DNA from 4 places in the Desulfocurvus vexinensis DSM 17965 genome. Region 1 is predicted to be linked to each of the others. Evidence: predicted binding sites of a transcription regulator. Region 1 holds the regulator's gene; each other region holds the start of a gene.

What was found. The regulator sigma-54, encoded in region 1, starts transcription at its own class of promoters, with help from an activator protein. The targets are predictions, from matches to a motif close to CTGGCACGGNNNNTGCTT.
Region 2: the regulator sigma-54 is predicted to act here: its motif matches at 2,584-2,601, upstream of flgM (flagellar biosynthesis anti-sigma factor FlgM).
Region 3: the regulator sigma-54 is predicted to act here: its motif matches at 1,847-1,864, upstream of flgF (flagellar basal-body rod protein FlgF).
Region 4: the regulator sigma-54 is predicted to act here: its motif matches at 2,822-2,839, upstream of G495_RS16830 (periplasmic heavy metal sensor).

The regions. Positions count from the first base shown of each region.
Region 1 covers NZ_JAEX01000005.1:221,139-225,234, forward strand. The annotation lists gene G495_RS0106555 (LptA/OstA family protein) at 1-27, shown strand, start outside; gene lptB (LPS export ABC transporter ATP-binding protein) at 28-750, shown strand; gene rpoN (RNA polymerase factor sigma-54) at 954-2,408, shown strand; gene hpf (ribosome hibernation-promoting factor, HPF/YfiA family) at 2,517-3,056, shown strand; gene G495_RS0106575 (PTS sugar transporter subunit IIA) at 3,060-3,509, shown strand; gene rapZ (RNase adapter RapZ) at 3,523-4,096, shown strand, end outside.
Region 2 covers NZ_KI912582.1:166,722-170,817, forward strand. The annotation lists gene G495_RS20655 (ATP-binding protein) at 1-2,019, opposite strand, end outside; gene flgM (flagellar biosynthesis anti-sigma factor FlgM) at 2,176-2,481, opposite strand; gene G495_RS0115385 (hypothetical protein) at 2,686-2,922, opposite strand; gene G495_RS19720 (hypothetical protein) at 3,185-3,646, opposite strand; gene G495_RS0115395 (hypothetical protein) at 3,870-4,096, shown strand, end outside.
Region 3 covers NZ_JAEX01000002.1:396,905-401,000, forward strand. The annotation lists gene nusA (transcription termination factor NusA) at 1-894, opposite strand, end outside; gene G495_RS0104800 (ribosome maturation factor RimP) at 946-1,431, opposite strand; tRNA gene G495_RS0104805 (tRNA-Gly) at 1,519-1,593, opposite strand; gene flgF (flagellar basal-body rod protein FlgF) at 1,904-2,686, shown strand; gene flgG (flagellar basal-body rod protein FlgG) at 2,706-3,488, shown strand; gene flgA (flagellar basal body P-ring formation chaperone FlgA) at 3,506-4,096, shown strand, end outside.
Region 4 covers NZ_JAEX01000001.1:114,257-118,352, reverse strand. The annotation lists gene G495_RS0100505 (sigma-54-dependent transcriptional regulator) at 1-192, opposite strand, end outside; gene G495_RS16835 (two-component system sensor histidine kinase NtrB) at 192-2,009, opposite strand; gene G495_RS16830 (periplasmic heavy metal sensor) at 2,133-2,768, opposite strand; gene G495_RS0100490 (periplasmic heavy metal sensor) at 3,090-3,572, opposite strand; gene G495_RS0100485 (glycosyltransferase family 4 protein) at 3,906-4,096, opposite strand, start outside.

The sequences.
Region 1 (4,096 bases):
TTCATGACCCCGCCGGAGGCCCAGTAGATGGCTCTGCTGGCGGCCAGCGGCCTGTGCAAGCGCTACGGCCAGCGCGAGGTGGTGCACGACATCGCCCTGGACGTGGCCCAGGGCGAGGTGGTCGGGCTGCTCGGGCCCAACGGCGCGGGCAAGACGACGACCTTCTACATGCTGGTCGGGCTCATCAAGCCCAACGGCGGCGAGGTCAGCCTGGACGGCGCCCAGCTCGCGGGGCTGCCCCTGCACGAGCGCGCGCGCCTGGGCCTGTCGTACCTGCCGCAGGAAAGCTCGGTGTTCCGCAAGCTTACCGTGCGCGAAAACCTGGAAATCATCCTGGAAAACACGAAGCTCTCGCACCGCGAGCAGAAGGCCAAGGCCGACGCCCTGCTGCACGAGCTGGGCATCGCCAAACTGTCCGCGCAAAAGGCCATGCACCTGTCCGGCGGCGAGCGCCGCCGTCTGGAGATCGCCCGGGCGCTGATCCTCGACCCCAAGTTCATGCTGCTCGACGAGCCCTTCGCGGGCATCGACCCCATCGCCGTGGACGATATCCAGGGCATCGTGCGCGGGCTGCGGGACCGCGGCATCGGGGTGCTCATTTCCGACCATAACGTGCGGGAAACACTGCGCATCTGCGACCGGGCCTATCTGGTCTACGAGGGCCGGGTCATCCTTTCGGGCACGCCCGTGGAGATTTGCGAGAACCCCCAGGCCCGCCAGGTCTACCTGGGCGAGGCCTTCAGCCTCTAATCTTGCGCAGTTCCTGCGCTTCCTTGCCTATACAAAATCCTTGCCATTTGAGTTGCAAGGCCTGTGCGTCTGTGGCATGGTCTGGCCGTGTCGCGCAAGGCAGGCCCCGCCGGACGGGGGCTTTTGGCCGCTCCGGCGGATAAGGCGCCCCTGCGGGCGCCCCGGGGCCCGGCACATCCAGCACCTGAACACGACGGGCAACGATGGGACTTGAACTCAGACAGCAGATGAAGCTTTCGCAGCAGCTGGTGATGACGCCCCAGCTGCAGCAGGCCATCAAGCTGCTTCAGCTTTCCCGCCTCGAACTGCTGGACGTGGTCCAGCAGGAGCTGCTCGAAAATCCCCTGCTGGATGAAAAGGCCGAGGAAGCCTTCGAGGACACCGCCGAGCGCGACGGCAAGGACGCCTTCGAGGCCGCCGCCGAGCCCGAGCGCCCGGCCCAGGGCGACGAGGCCGTGGAGCGCGATATTGCGCGCGATGCGGACTGGGAGAACTACCTGGGCGAGTTTTCCAGCTCGTCGCGCCAGGCGCTGATGCGCGAGTCCGAGGTGCCCGAGGAGGGCATGGCCTACGACGCCCGCCTGTCGGTGAAGCCCTCGCTGGAAAGCCACCTGGAGTGGCAGATCCGCCTGTCGGATTTCAGCCCCCGGGACGTGGCCATCAGCGAGGTGGTCATCGGCAACCTGGACTCGCACGGCTACCTGCAGGCCAGCAGCGAGGAGATCGCCGCCATGGCCGGGGCCAGCACGGCCCAGGTGGAGGCCGTGGTGCGGCGCATCCAGCGGCTGGACCCGGTGGGCGTTGCCGCGCGCGACCCGCGCGAATGCCTGCTGGTGCAGATCGAAGTCCTGGGCTACGACGACCCCATTCTCATCGAGCTGGTCAGCGAACACCTGGAAGACCTGGAGAAGGGCCGCTTCAAGCCCGTGGCCCGCAAGTTCCGCCTGACCATGGACCAGCTCAAGGAATACCTCGACCTGCTCCAGACCCTGGACCCCATGCCCGGCTCCAGCTACGGCGGCGGGGAGCCGCAGTACGTCAGCCCCGACGTGTACGTCTACGAGTACGACGGCGATTTCGTCATCGTGCTCAACGAGGAGGGCCTGCCCCGGCTCCAGCTCAATTCCTTCTACATGGACGGGCTGTTGGCCAAGAACTCCAAGGACAAGGAGTACGTGCAGGAGAAGATGCGCTCGGCGGTGTGGCTGATGAAGAGCCTGTTCCAGCGCCAGCGCACGCTCTACAAGGTGGTGGAGAGCATCGTGCGCTTCCAGGACGGCTTCTTCCGCCGCGGGGTCACGGCCCTCAAGCCGCTGATTCTCAAGGACATCGCCGACGACATCGAGATGCACGAGTCCACCATCAGCCGCATCACCACCAGCAAGTATGTGGCCACGCCCCACGGCGTGTTCGAGCTGAAGTTCTTCTTCAACAGCGCCCTGGAAATGGACGACGGCTCCCAGGTGGGCTCGGAGTCGGTCAAGGCGCTCATCAAGCAGCTCATCAGTGGCGAGGACCCGCGCCACCCCCTGTCCGACGAAAAGATCGCCGACCACCTGAAGGACACCCTCAAGGTCAACATCGCCCGGCGCACGGTGGCCAAATACCGCACGGCCCTGGGCGTCCGCTCCTCCTCCAAGCGCAAGCAGGTTTTTTGATCCCGCGCCGACTAGCCCTTTATTTCGGCCCGGTTTCGCTCTACACTGGAATTGGCGGAAACCCGCCCGACCAGTGCCGTTGTGTCACCCAAGACAGGAGGACAGCCCATGCAGATCAATTTCAACTTCAAGAACTTCGAACCCTCCGACCACCTCAGGAAGTACGCCACCGCGCGGTTCGAGAAGTTGATCAAGTACGCTGGCACCGACAACGCCGAACTGCAAATCAACCTGTCCGTGGAGAAGTTCCGCCAGAAGGCGGACGTGGTGCTCACCTGGGACGACAACAACCTCTCGGCCTTCGAGGAGTCCGAGGACATGTACAGCACCATCGACCTGGTGCTGGACAAGATGGACGCCCAGGTGCGCAAGATCCGCGAGAAGGCCAAGGACAAGCGCCGCCAGCGCGGCACCGTGCGCATGGACGTGGTGTCCTTCTCCGAGCCTGCGGGCGGCGGCGAGCGCGTGCCGACCATCACCGAGACCGACGCCTATGAGCCCAAGCCCATGTCCGTCGAGGAGGCGGCCATGCAGCTGGAGAGCCTGGGCTACGAGTTCCTGGTCTTCCAGAACGCGCAGACCGAGCGCATCAACGTCATCTATCTCCGCTCGAACGGGGATTTCGGCCTCATCGACCCGGGGATGTAACGCATGATCATTGGCGAGCTGTTGGAAAAGGAGCTGGTGTTGCCGGACCTTGCGGCCAGGACCAAGAACGCGGTCCTGGCCGAGTTGGTGGCCGTGGCCGGGGACCATGTCCCCGGCCTGGACGCCGGCGCGGCCCTCAAGGTGCTCAAGGAGCGCGAGAAGCTCGGCACCACCGGCATCGGGGACGGCGTCGCCATTCCCCACGGCAAGATGGACAGCATCGAGAGGATTGTCCTCGTGGTGGGGCGTAGCGCGCAGGGCGTGGAGTTCGACGCGCTGGACCACAAGCCCTGCACCATCTTCTTCCTTGTCCTGGCGCCCGAGCAGGTCGTCGGCCAGCACCTGCGGGTGCTGGCCGGCGTCTCGCGCCTGCTCAAGGACGACGCCTTCCGCAAGTCGTTCCTGGCTGCGGACGGGGCGGACGGCCTGTGGCGGCTGCTCCAGGGCGCGTAGGCGGAGGCGGGTCATGACCCAGGCGGCAGACGGCCACATCCCGGTGGTCATCCTCACCGGGCTGTCCGGTGCGGGCAAATCCACGGCCCTCAAGGTCTTCGAGGACCTGGGCTTCTTGTCCGTGGACGGCATGCCTCCGGGGCTCATCCCCGCCGTGGTGCGCCTGTTCGACACCCAGGCCGAGCTGCACCACCGGGGCCTGACCCTGGGCATCGACGTGCGCCAGTCGGACTTCCTGGCCCAGTGGGACGAGACGCTCGCGCAGTGCGCGACCCTGGGCATCCGTCCGCGCATCGTGTTCGTGGAGTGCTCGCGCGCGGTGCTGCTGCGGCGCTACGCCGCCACCCGCCGCCCCCACCCCCTGGAGGGCGCCCTGTCCCTGGACGCGGCGGTGGACCGCGAGCGGGCCATGCTGGCCCCGGTGCGCGAGCAGGCCGAGCTGGTGCTCGACACCACGGGCTATTCCATCCACGACCTGCGCCGCACCCTCCAGGAGAAGTGGAACTTCCTGCGCGACAAGCGCTGGGGGCTGCGGCTGTACATCCTGTCCTTCGGCTTCAAGCACGGCGTGCCCACCGACGCCGACC
Region 2 (4,096 bases), on a different contig from region 1:
GGTGAAGGTGCCCCGGTGGTTGCGGGTGACGATGAAATAGGACACCGACAGCCCCAGGCCCGTGCCCCGGCCCGGGCCCTTGGTGGTGAAGAAGGGCTCGAAGACGCGGGTGCGCGAGGCCGGGTCCAGCCCGGGCCCGTTGTCCTCGACCTCGATGCGCACCCAGCCGGGGGCCTGGGCCGTGCGCAGCACGATGCGCGGGGGCCGGTCGGCCTCGCCTTCCAGCATGGCCTGGGCCGCGTTGCGCAGCAGGTTGAGCAGCACCTGGACCATCTCGGTGCGCACCGCAGGCACGGGGGGCAGGTCCGGCGCGTAGTCGCGCACCAGTTGCACGCGATGGAAGCCGCCCTGGCCGTCCTGGCCGAACTCGTTGGCCGCCAGGGCCACGGCTTCCTCGATGAGCGCCGTGACGTCCACCGGGCTGCGCTGGGAGGTGGACGGTCTGCTGAAGGCCAGCATGCGCGCCACGATGTCCGCCGCGCGGGCCCCGGCCTCGCGGATGGCCTCCAGGGCGCGCAGCACGCCGCGCGCCTCCAGGTAGCCGCGCACCCGGTCCAGCTCCACGTCGCACGTGTCGGCGGCGCGGCAGTTGGCGGGCACCTCGTCCTGCACGCGGCGCAGGGCGTTTTGCGCGCTCTGCATGATGATGCCCAGGGGGTTGTTGATCTCGTGGGCCATGCCTGCGGCCAGCCCGCCCAGGGAGAGCATCTTCTCGCCCTGCACGGCGATCTCCTCCAGGCGCACGCGCTCGGTCACGTCGTCCACGCGCAGCACGGCGCGGGTGCCGCCCGTGTCGGCCAGGGGGAAGATGGTGATCTCCTCGTAGCGCAGGCTGCCGCCCACGATGCGCGAGCGGCGCGGCAGGTGCCTGCGCGCGTCCGAGGCGGCGGCCCCGGTCAGCTCGGGCAGCACGTCTTCCAGGTGCAGCAGCACCTCGCCCAGGGGCTGGCCCATGGCCTGGGGCCTGGGGATGCCCGTGCGCTCCCAGGCCGTGCGGTTCCACAGGGTGACGCGGCCCTGGTCGTCCACCCCCGCCAGCAGCGAGGGCATGGCGTCGATGACCCCGGCGATGGAGCCCTGGGCCTCGCGCAGGGCCTTTTCGGCCTGGGTGCGCACGTCGATTTCGCGTTCCAGGCGTCTGTTCTGGGCCGCCAGCTCGCGGGTCTTGCGCGCCACCTGCGCGCGCATGGCCACGATCCACAGCCCGCACAGCAGCACGGCGGCCAGGGCGGCCCACAGGGCCGTGCCCAGCCACGCGGGCGGCTCCTGCCCGGGCCGCGCGGTGAACCAGTGGTCCAGGGCGCGGTGGTAGGCCGAGTTCTTGTCGGCCTTCATGCGCGCGAGTTCCTCGTCCAGGGCGTCGAGCAGGGCCCTGTCCCCGCCCTTGGGCGCGGCGATGCGCAGTTCGATGGGGTTGAGCAGGATGGGCGTGGCCTGCACGTCGTAGGCCGTGCCCTGGCTGGCGGCGAACAGGTGGTTGACCACGGCCAGATCGCCCTGGCCCTGCTCCAGGGCCACGAAGAGGTCCCTGTAGTCGGGCAGGCGCTGTTCGACGTAGGTGATGCCGAAGCTGCGCATGGTGGAGCGGAAGGCCTCGGCGTGGATGTCGCCGGGCTGGACCAGCACGCTGCGCCCGCGCACGTCGAGCAGGCTGCGCACCTCCAGCCCCGGGCGGGCGAAGACGTGGGCCCAGTTGACCAGGGGCGTCTGGCTGGTGAAGGCCAGGCGCCGCGTGCGCTCCTCGCTGTAGGCCACGTCGGGCAGCAGGTCCACCTCGCCGCGCTGGACCATGTCCAGGGCCTCGGGCCAGGAGCGGTGGATCCAGGTCAGCTTCCAGCCCCGGGTGGCGGCGGTGTGCTCGATGAGCACGGCGAACAGACCTGCGGGCTTGCCCGCCGCGTTGCGGAACAGCACCGGCGGGTTGTCGTAATAGGCCACGGTGACGGCCCGGGCGTGGCAGGCCGGGGCCATGGCGGCAGCCAGAACGAGGACGAGGGCCGCGAGCAGGAGTCGGATCATGGAGCTTCGCGCATGGGTTCCCGGAAAGTGGCAGGAGCCGGGTGCGGAGGCCCGCACCGGATGGGCAAAGCTACAGGCGGGGCGGCACGGAGGCAAGGGAATTGTGGCGGCGGCGCGGGCCCCGGAAATGGCGGGCCGCCGGGCGGGGCGGGGATTTTAGCGCAGCAGTTCCTGGTCCTCGGCGACCATGCGCGCGGCGATGTCCTGGCCGTTGACGGCGTAGGTGCCGGCTTCGACCATGGCCTTGAGGCGCGCGACCTTGTCGGCGCGGACGTCGGGGGTGTTGCGGATGGCGTCCATGGCCGCGTTCATCAGCCGCGCGTCCTCGCTGACCACGACCTCGTCGCGCTGGACCGTCGGTTTCTTGGCGGTCTTGGCCGCCTCGTCCAGGCGCTCGGCCTCGTGCTGGATCTTGATGCGCTCGTAGGGGGACTGTCCGTTCCCGACGCCCTTGATGGCCATGTGCGGCACCTCCCTGAAGCGCGACCGGACTGCCGGGCGCTCCGTTGCATGGATACACTAGTCGCTTCCAGAGCGGGTTGTCAAACCCTTGGGCCGGAAGCAATGCAATAACGGGGCCAGCACACAAGAAGGCGGGGCCCGCCGCCAGGGACGGGCCCCGCTGTCCAGGCAGGGCTGGGAGACACGCAGGCATCGGCCTGCCCGCTACCGTGCGGGCGCGGAACCGATGACGCCGAGGGACTGGATCAGCTCCCCCTTGGAATTGTACACGGGTGACGCCTCCAGGGCCGGGAGCCTCGCGGCCAGGGCCTGGTCGCCCAGGGCCTGGCGGCGCAGGCGGGCCTTGCCGATCTCCTTCATCACGTTGGCGAAGGAGGGGTCCCTTGGCGCGGGCTGCATCTCCAACCCCTTCCCGGGCGCGGTGAGCGGGGAAAGAGTCATGATGAAACCTCCTTGTTTCCACGGGCGCAATCCCTGGGCCACTACCTGGAGTACTCATCGGCAGGGGGTCCATTTTTCTTTATATGAAAGGCTGTGCCCAGCGGCGCGGCGCAGTGGCTGGCCGAATGAAAATGCAGTGCAGGCATTGCGTTGAGCCTGTGCGCGGCAATTTTTGTCACTGTTGCTGCACTGCGTTGGGACATCATTTCCGGGCTGCCTTGTGTGCGACTTGCGCCTTTTTGCGCCCGGTGCGCCGGGCGGCTCAGGCCGGGCCGGGGCTGCGCAGGCGCGGGCACTGCCCGGCCAGGGCGCAGCCCTCGCAGCCCCCGGCAAAGGGCGTGCTGGTCAAGAGGGCGTAGCGGCGGCACAGGGTGTCCTGCTCGGGCCAGGACAGGCCGAGCTCGTGGACGGCGGCGGTGATGGCCGGGTGGGGCGGCGGCACGGGCGAGCAGCCGTGCCCGGCCAGCCCGGGCTCCAGGCTCGCGGCGGCGGCCATGACGCAGTGCACGGCCAGGGCGTGCTCCAGGAACCCGCGCGCGGGCTGCTCGGCGAAGCGGCGCTCCACGGCCTGCTCCAGGGCCTGGTCCAGCCACAGCAGGAGCCAGGCGCCCTGGGCGCCCGCGTCGATGCGCCAGGCGTGCAGGGCGGCCAGGGTGGCGGGCCACAGCCCGGCCAGGGCGTCCAGGTCGGCCTGGGGTAGGGGGCCGGTCTGGGCGGTGCGCACCAGGGCAGCGGGGTCAAAAACCGGACGCGGGGCGAGGCGGACGAGGCGGTAGCTGGCAGACAAGACAGACGCTCCTGGACTGGTGTGTATCGGCCCGGGCCGCTCCCAGGCGCAGGGCAGAGGCAACATCCATGCCAGGGCGGGCGCCCCGGGCTGGACAGCCGGGCCCAGGGGCACTAGCATGGACCCGGGCGGGAGCCTGCGCGCCCCGTACCGGAGCCCCATGCCGCTGACCAGTGACAACGCCTACGCCAGGGCCATGCGCGCGCCGCGCGTGGTTTTGCCGCCGCACACGGTGCATACGGCGGCCTCGTCGGCCCGCGCCGAAGAGGCCGCGCGCGACGCCGCGCGCGATGCGCGCTTCGCCCGGCGCACCCAGGCGGGCGAAAGCCCCCAGGACTCCTTCGCCTGGACCCAGGGCCGCCAGACCCCGGCCCGGGGGCCGGAGGC
Region 3 (4,096 bases), on a different contig from region 1:
GTCCACGGTGATGCGGGTGATCACGGCGGGGGACAGGGCGTTGACGGCGTAGGTCGCCACGTCCGGGCTCCAGACCACGATGTCGATGCGCTCGCCGCGCAGCTCCTGGACCACGTTCTGGATGCGCGAGCCGCGGATGCCCACGCAGGCGCCCACGGGGTCCACGTCGCGGTCGTGGGAGGTCACGGCGACCTTGGCGCGGCTGCCCTGGTCGCGGGCCACGCCCAGGATGCTCACGGTGCCGTCGGCAACCTCGGGCACCTCGCGCTTGAACAGGGCGACCATGTAGTCGGGGTGCGAACGCGAGACGATGACCTGCGGGCCCCGGCCCTCGCGGCGCACCTCGATGAGGTAGGCCTGCACGCGGTCGCCGCGCTTGTAGCGCTCGCGGGGGATCTGCTCTTCCTTGGGCAACAGGGCCTCGGTGCGCCCGAGGTTGATGATCCAGCCCGTCTTGTCGCGGCGCTGGATGATGCCGGAGACGATCTCGCCCACGCGGTCCTTGTATTCCTCGTAGATGATCTCCTGCTCGGCGTCGCGCATGCGCTGGATGATGACCTGCTTGGCCGACTGGGCGGCGATGCGCCCCAGGTCCTCGATGCTCAGGCGGAAGCCCAGCTCGTCGTCGATCTGCGCGCCGGGGTCGGACTTGCGGGCGTCGTCCAGGGAAATCTCGATGGCCGGGTTCTCCACGGTCTCCACCACGGCCTTGAACTGGTAGACCTCGATCTCGCCCTGCTCGTCGTTGTAGCTGACCTCGACGTCCATGTCCTCGCCGTACTTGCGCAGCACGGAGGAACGTACGGCCTCTTCGAGGGTGTCCACCAGCATGTCGCGGTCGATGCCCTTGTCCTTGCTGATCTGGTCGATGGCCTTTTTCAGTTCCATGCCCATGAGTTATGCCTCCAGTCGCATCCGAGCCCGGGGCGGGCCGTCGCTTCGACGTTATGCCTTCTGTCCCTTGGCAGGGAATTGGTAGCGCAGGGCGGCCTTTTTCACGTTGCTCCAGGCGACGCGCACGGGCTGCCCGTTCTCCTCGGTCACGACGAAGCCGTCGGGCTCGACGCTTTCCAGCCGCCCCAGGTAGCGGCGGCGGCCCTGGGCGGCGTCGCGCAGGGTCACCTGCACCTCGCCGCCCTCGTGCCCGCGCATCTGCTCCGGGGAGAAGAAGGGCCGGTCCAGCCCCGGGGAGGAGACTTCGAGATAGTAGCTGCCGGGCACGACGTCCTCGACGTCCAGGACCACGGAAAGGTCGCGCGAGAACTCGGCGCACTGGTCCACGGTCACGCCCGCCTCGCTGTCGAGGTAGACACGCACCACGCCGCGCCCGTGCCCGCCGGACAGCTCGACCCCCCACAGGGTCAGGCCCATGGCCTGGGCCAGGGGAGCGGCCAGCTCCTCCAGGGCCTTGCGGATCCTGTCTTCAGTCATGCCTTGGAATCCTTAATAAAAAAGTGGACCCCGGGGTCCACTCGAATCATCTTCTGGGAGATGCGAGAGGGTAAAAGGTTTTTGATTTGGAGCGGGCGACGAGATTCGAACTCGCGACCTTCAGCTTGGGAAGCTGACACTCTACCACTGAGTTACACCCGCATCGTGCCGCGCCGGGGCCCCCCGGCGTCGCGAACGAACTTCTCTACCAAACCGCCCCCGGTTGTCAACTCTTTTATGTCCGCAGGGTTTCTTTGTCCAGGCCCGGGCTGGGCCCGAGGTAGGGCCGGGGTTGCGCCTGCGGGCCGCAGGGCGGAGCCGGGGTCGGGCCTCTGACGGCGCCCCCCGGGCCCGGGCCGGGCGGATTCTCGCTCCAACAACCTTGAATACATGCCGTTTCCTGGGCGGCCCGGCCTTGGCGCGCTATTTGCTTCCCTTGCGGCAGAGCAAACCCCCACGGAGGGTCCACACGATGCAGGAAAGCATGTACAGCGCCATGTTCGGGGCTTTGACCCAGGAACATCGCCTGAACATCATCGCCAACAATTTGGCGAACGTGAACACCACGGGCTACAAGCGCGACCGGATGGCCTTCAAGGACGTCTTCATCCGCTATGCCCACGACGACATCCGCGAAGCCTCGATGCACCTGAAGTCCGAGCTTTTGTTCCCGGACCCGGACCACTACGCCAAGCCGCGCATTGCCGAGGCCCGGATCGAGTTCGACCAGGGCAGCGTGAAGCAGACGGGCAACGCCCTGGACGTGGCCCTGTCGGGCGAAGGGTTCTTCAAGGTCCGCACGTTCCAGGGCGAGGAGTTCTACACCCGCGCCGGAGCCTTCCACCGCAACGCCGAGGGCGTGCTGGTCAACGGCAACGGCGACGCCGTGCTGGGCGAGGGCGGGCCCATAGAGCTGCCCCAGGGCGCCGACGTGACCATCAACGCCGGGGGGCAGATCTTCGTGGACGGTGCGGAGGTGGACACGCTGACCGTGGTCGGGCTGGACAACCTGCTGGCCATGGAAAAGGTCGGGCACACCTATTTCCGGGTGCGCACCCCGGGCGCGGCGGCGGAGATCCCCGTGCCGGAAACCGTGGTCGAGCAGGGCTACCTGGAAATGCCCAACGTCGAGGTGGTCACCGAGATGGTCAATATGATCGAGACCCACCGCGCCTTCGAGGCCTACCAGAAGATCATCACCAACACGCGCGAAATCGACACCAAGGCCACCGAACAGGTGGGCCGCGACAAGTAAGTAAGGAGGACAACCAGCCATGATGCGCTCCCTTTGGACCGCCGCCACGGGCATGGTCGCCCAGCAGCTCAATATCGACGTGATTTCCAACAACCTGGCCAACGTGAACACCATCGGCTTCAAAAAGAGCCGGGCCGAGTTCGAGGACCTCATGTACCAGAGCATGAAGATCGCCGGGTCGCCCACCGAGGCCGGGAACCTCATCCCCACCGGCATGCAGGTGGGCATGGGCGTCAAGCCGACCACGGTGCACAAGTTCTTCACCCAGGGCGATTTCCAGAACACCGGCAACCCGCTGGACCTGGTCATCGAGGGCGACGGGTTCTTCCAGGTGGATGTCAACGGCGAGATGGCCTACACCCGCGCGGGCGCCTTCAAGCTGGACAACGAGGGCCGCGTGGTCACGGCCAACGGCTACGTGCTCCAGCCCGAGTTCACCGTGCCGGTGGAGACGGCCAACGTGGTCGTCACCGAGTCCGGGCACATCGCGGCCCTGGACAAGAACGGCGACGAGCTGGCCGCCACGGACATCCCCACCTACACCTTCATCAACCCCGCGGGCCTCAAGGCCATGGGCAAGAACCTCTACACCGAGACCGAGGCCTCGGGCGCGGCCACCGAGGGCGTGCCCGGCGAGGAGAATTTCGGAACCATCGCCCAGGGCTTCCTGGAGATGTCCAACGTCGAGATCGTGGACGAGATGGTGGCCATGATCGTCGGACAGCGGGCCTACGAGATCAACTCCAAGGCCGTGCAGACCTCCGACGCCATGCTTCAGACGGCTACCCAGCTCAAGCGCTAGGCAGGGAGGACGGATCGATGACACGCACGCGGTGCCGCACGGCAATGGGCAGGCTCGGACGCTTCGCGCCCGGGCTGGCCGCGCTGGGCTCGGCGGCCCTGTTGCTGGCGACGCTTCTGGCCGCCGTGGCCCAGGCGGGAACCATGCAGGCCTCGTGGCGCCTGGCCGTGGCCCCCGCCGCCGTGGCCCGGGCCGAAACCGTGCTGCTGGGCGACATCGCCCGGCCCGTGGGCGAGTTGCCCGCCGAGCACTGGCAGACCCTGGCGGCCACGCCCCTGTGGCCCGCCCCCGCCCGCGAGGGCGAGCAGCAGAACATCGCGCGCGGCAAGCTGGCCAGCCTGTTGCGCTTCCACCTGGGCGACCTGGCCCAGCTGTGCGTGGTGTCGGGGCCGCTCACGGTGCAGCGCGGCGGGCGGCTGCTGGACGAGGCCGAGTTGCGCACCCTGGTGGCCGAGGCGCTGACGGCGCGCGTGTCGGGCATGCAGGGCGAGGTATCCCTGCGCGATTTCCGCCTGCCCGGGCAGGTCTTCCTGGCCGATGCCCAGAACTCCCTGGCCGTGGACGTGGCCGGGGGCTTCGGGCCGGGGCGGCTGTCGCTTCTGCTGCGC
Region 4 (4,096 bases), on a different contig from region 1:
CATGCCCGGCATGCGCATGTCGAGCAGGATCACGTCGGGCCGGGCGCCGGAGAGCAGGTCCAGGGCGTCCTCGGCGCTGGGGGCCTCGGCCACGTCCCAGCCCTCGTCGCGCAGCACGGCGCCGACCATCATCCGCAGGGCGGGTTCGTCGTCCACGACCAGGGCGCGGCGCTTCTGGCTGGCAGCGATCATCACGGTTCTCCCTGTTCAGGTTCACAGGCATCCCCCGCCCCGGCGGGCGGGAAGCACAGCCGGACCTCGGTGCCGTGGTCCGGCCCGTCGCGGCGGGTTTCGATATCCACGCGGCCCCCGTGGTTGCGCACGATGCGGTGCACGATGGCCAGCCCCAGGCCGGTGCCCTCCTTCTTGGAGGTGAAGAAGGGCTCCAGGGCGTGGGCGCGCTCCTGCTCGGTCATGCCCGGGCCGGTGTCGCGCACGGCCACGCAGGCCCGCCCGTCGCGCTGCGCGACGCCCAGCACGATGCGCCGGGGCTCCCCGGGCGGGTTGGCGCCCACGGCGGCCAGGCTGTTGAGCAGCAGGTTCAACAGTGCCTGCTTGAGCATGTCCGGGTCGGCGTGGACCACGGCGGGGGCGCCCGGGTCCATGTCCACCACCAGCTCGGCGCCCTGGTGCTCCAGGTCGAAGCGCAGCAGCGCCCGCAAGTCCCCGGCCAGGGCGGCGGCGTCCACGTCGGCCTTCTCGGGCGCGCGCGGGCGCGAGAGGAACATCAGGTCCGAAATGACCTTGTCCAGGCGGTCGGCCTCGCTGACCATGGTCGCGGCGTACTGCTCCTCGGGCTGGCGGCCTTCGAGCTTCTTCTTGAAGAACTGGGCGAAGCCGCGCAGGGCCGAGAGGGGGTTGCGGATCTCGTGGGCCAGCCCGGCGGCCAGGCGCCCGATGGCCGCCTGCTGGCGCGCCTCGGCCAGATCGTCTTCCAGGGCCTTGAGGTCCGTGCGGTCGCGCACCAGCACCAACCGCTCCCCGGCCTCGCCCTCGGCGGAGGCCGCAGGCGGCAGGGGCATGGACAGGATCTCCAGGCTGCGCCCGCCCGCGCGGGCCTGCTCCCAGCCCTTGCCCCACAGGCACGACGCGCCCGGCACCCCGTCCGTTTCCAGGTCCAGGGCGTCGAAGCGCTGGCCCACCAGCTCGCCGCCGCCTGCCAGCAGATCGCGCGCGGCGGGGTTGGCGGCGCGGATGCCCCCGGCGGCGCTGACGGTGAGCAGCCCGTCGGGCATGGCGTCCAGCAGCCGGGAGTGGAAGGACTCCAGGCGGTGCAGCTCGCGGCCCTGGTCGCGGCGGCGCACATAGGCCGCGCCCAGGCCCCACAGGAACACGGCGACCATGAGCACGTAGCCCGTTTGCAGCAGCGCCGTGCGCCGGAACTTGCCAAATGTTTCCAAATGCTTGTGCGGCGTGATACCCACCACGAGGTAGGGGCCCGCGCCCGGGCCGCCGCGCCCGGCGGCCAGCTCCTGGCCCTCGGGGCACAGCCGGGCCAGGCCGGGCTTGGTGCGCAGGCCGGAGACGAACGTTTCCGCCCCGCCCGAGCCCTTGTACAGCGCGGCCCACTCCCCGGTTGCGGCCAGCTGCTCCCAGGCCGAGGCGGGCAGGGGCGGAATCTCCGGGCCCGTGGCCGAGCGCACACTGAAAAGCACCCGCCCGCCCGCAGCCATGAAGGCCACGAACTCCACATCGCTGGTTTCGATAAGCTCGGAGAGCATCTCGCGCAGCCGGGGCGCCAGCGGGTCGGGCAGGGGGGGCTGCCCGGCGCCGCGCCGGGCGTGCATCCCCGGCAGCAGGCGCTCGAAGCCGCGCATCTCGCGCGACATGGCCGACTCCACCCCGCGCAGGATGACCTGCGAGGACAGGAACAGGTGTTCCTCGATGGTCTGGCGCTGGCGCTCCAGGTTCTGCCAGGTGAGGAAGGACAGGGCCAACCCGATGAGCACCACCGCCAAGGCGGCGGCTCCCAGGTAGGATCGGCTGTCGCTGCGGATGCCTATGTCCATGTGCGTCCTGCCGGGAACCCGGCGCCGCCGTGCGGCGGATGCCCGGGGGCCCGCCCCGCTGGCGGGGCGCCTCCCGGGCATCCGGAGCAGTCTGGCGCCAGGGTGTCCTGGCGGTCAGGAGGTTCAGCCGCCGTAGCCGACGGTCTCGTCCATGTCAGCATCCAGGCCGGGGCCCATGCCCATCATGCCCGGACCCGGCTCCTGGTCCATGCCCATCATGCCCTGGTCGGACGCCGGAGCCTGACCCATGCCGGGGCAGCAGCCCCCGCCGGGGGCCATGCCGGGCCCGGCGCCCATGCCGGGGCAGCCGCCCATGCCGGGCCCCATGCCCATGCCGTGGCCCATCATGCCCTTGCCGTGGCCGCCCATGCCCATATGCCCCATGCCGGGGCCGAAGGCGGCGGGCAGGCCCGCAGCGGCGAGCTTCTTGCGCAGGGCCACCTGCTCGGTGAGCGCGCGCACCTTCAGCTCGCCCAGCTCCTTGGTCAGGCCGTCCACGGCCTTGGTGTCGGGCTTCTCGGCGCGCAGGGCCGCCTCGAGCAGGGCGTGCTTGGCGAGAATCTGCTCGCGCAGGGGGATCATGGCCTTCTGGTGCTCCTCGAACAGGGTCGCGGCCTGTTCCCGCTGCTCGGGGGTCAGGGCCTGCATGGCGCCCAGGCCGCACCCGCCGGGGCCGAAGCCCTGGCCCGCCACGGCCAAAGCCGACAGGGACAGCACCGCCACTGCGGCCAACGAAAGAATCAAAGACTTCCTGGACATGCGTCTACTCCTTGCTGGAATACAGCGTTGCATTCGTGATGGCACCCTTGACTTAGCATGCGCCGTGCCAAAGGTGATATTCAATTATTCCAAACAAATGCGAAGATGCATCCAGCCCTGCGGGCCTGCATGTGCAAAGGCCAGCACAGCACATCCGCCCGCTTTGTGCAAGGCGTTTCACCAGGAGCCCGTTTGCACATCCCGGACCGGGCTGCAAAAGGAGGCAGGCCCCTCCGGGGGGGGAGGGGCCTGCGGCAAGGGGGTTGGGGTGAGGGTGGGAAGGAGGAGGGAGGATCTTGTCTATGTCATCTGCCGAAGCGGTCAGTTGCAACCCATCATCATGCCGCCGCCGCGCATGCCGCCGTGCTTGCCGCCCATGCCCATGCCCATGCCGCCCATGGCGGGCAGCCCGGCCTCGGTCATGGCCTTGCGCAGGGCCACGCGCTCGGTGAACAGCTTGGTGCGCAGGTCGCTGACCTCGGCCACCAGGGCGTCCACGCGCTTGGAGTCCGGGGTCAGGGCCACCAGCTCGGCGTTGAGCATGGCCTGCTTGGCGTACAGCTCGCGGTGCAGGGTGGCGGTCTTCTGCTGGAATTCGGTGAACAGGGCCTGGGCCTTTTCCTGCTGCTCGGGGGTCAGCGCGGCGCCGCCCCAGCCGGAGCAGCCGCCCATCTGGGCCCCGGCATGAGCGCCCTGCCCATGGCCCTGCCCGTGGTTCGCGGCCATGGCCGCGGGATTGAAAATCAGGGCCGCCAGCGCCACCAGGGCACCCATGGCAAAAATTCCGGTGATTCGTCTGGTCATGGTATCCTCCATGCTGTTGTGGCGGGCCAGCGCCGCGCCTTGTGTTCCCGGAGGGCGGACAGGCCGCCCCGTTGCCTGCCCTTAAGCATAGACCATGCCAACACATTATTTCCAATTATTGCATGATGATAATAGCGCACGCCCCCTCCTCCCCCTGCGGTCCACCCAGGGCGTTGTGAATCGCCACGCACATCGGCTTGCACATGCTGTGCAGACCATTGCACAGGGAGCGCGTGCGGCCCCGGCGCCACGCACGGGGCGGCCCGGGGCACAACGCCGCGCCAGAGGGGGGGAAGCGGGAGCGGAACGGGGGGAAGGGCCGGAGGCCAGGCCTCAGCCCGCCACGAGGCGGTACAGGGCGGCGTATTGACGGACCACGGCGGGCAGGGAGAACCGCTCGCCCACGCGCTGGCGCGCGGCCTGGCCCAGGGCCTGGCGCTCTCCGGCGGGCAGGGCCAGCAGCCCGAGCACGGCCCCGGCCAGGGCCTGGGCGTCGCGCGGGGGCACCACGCGGCCCGTGCCGC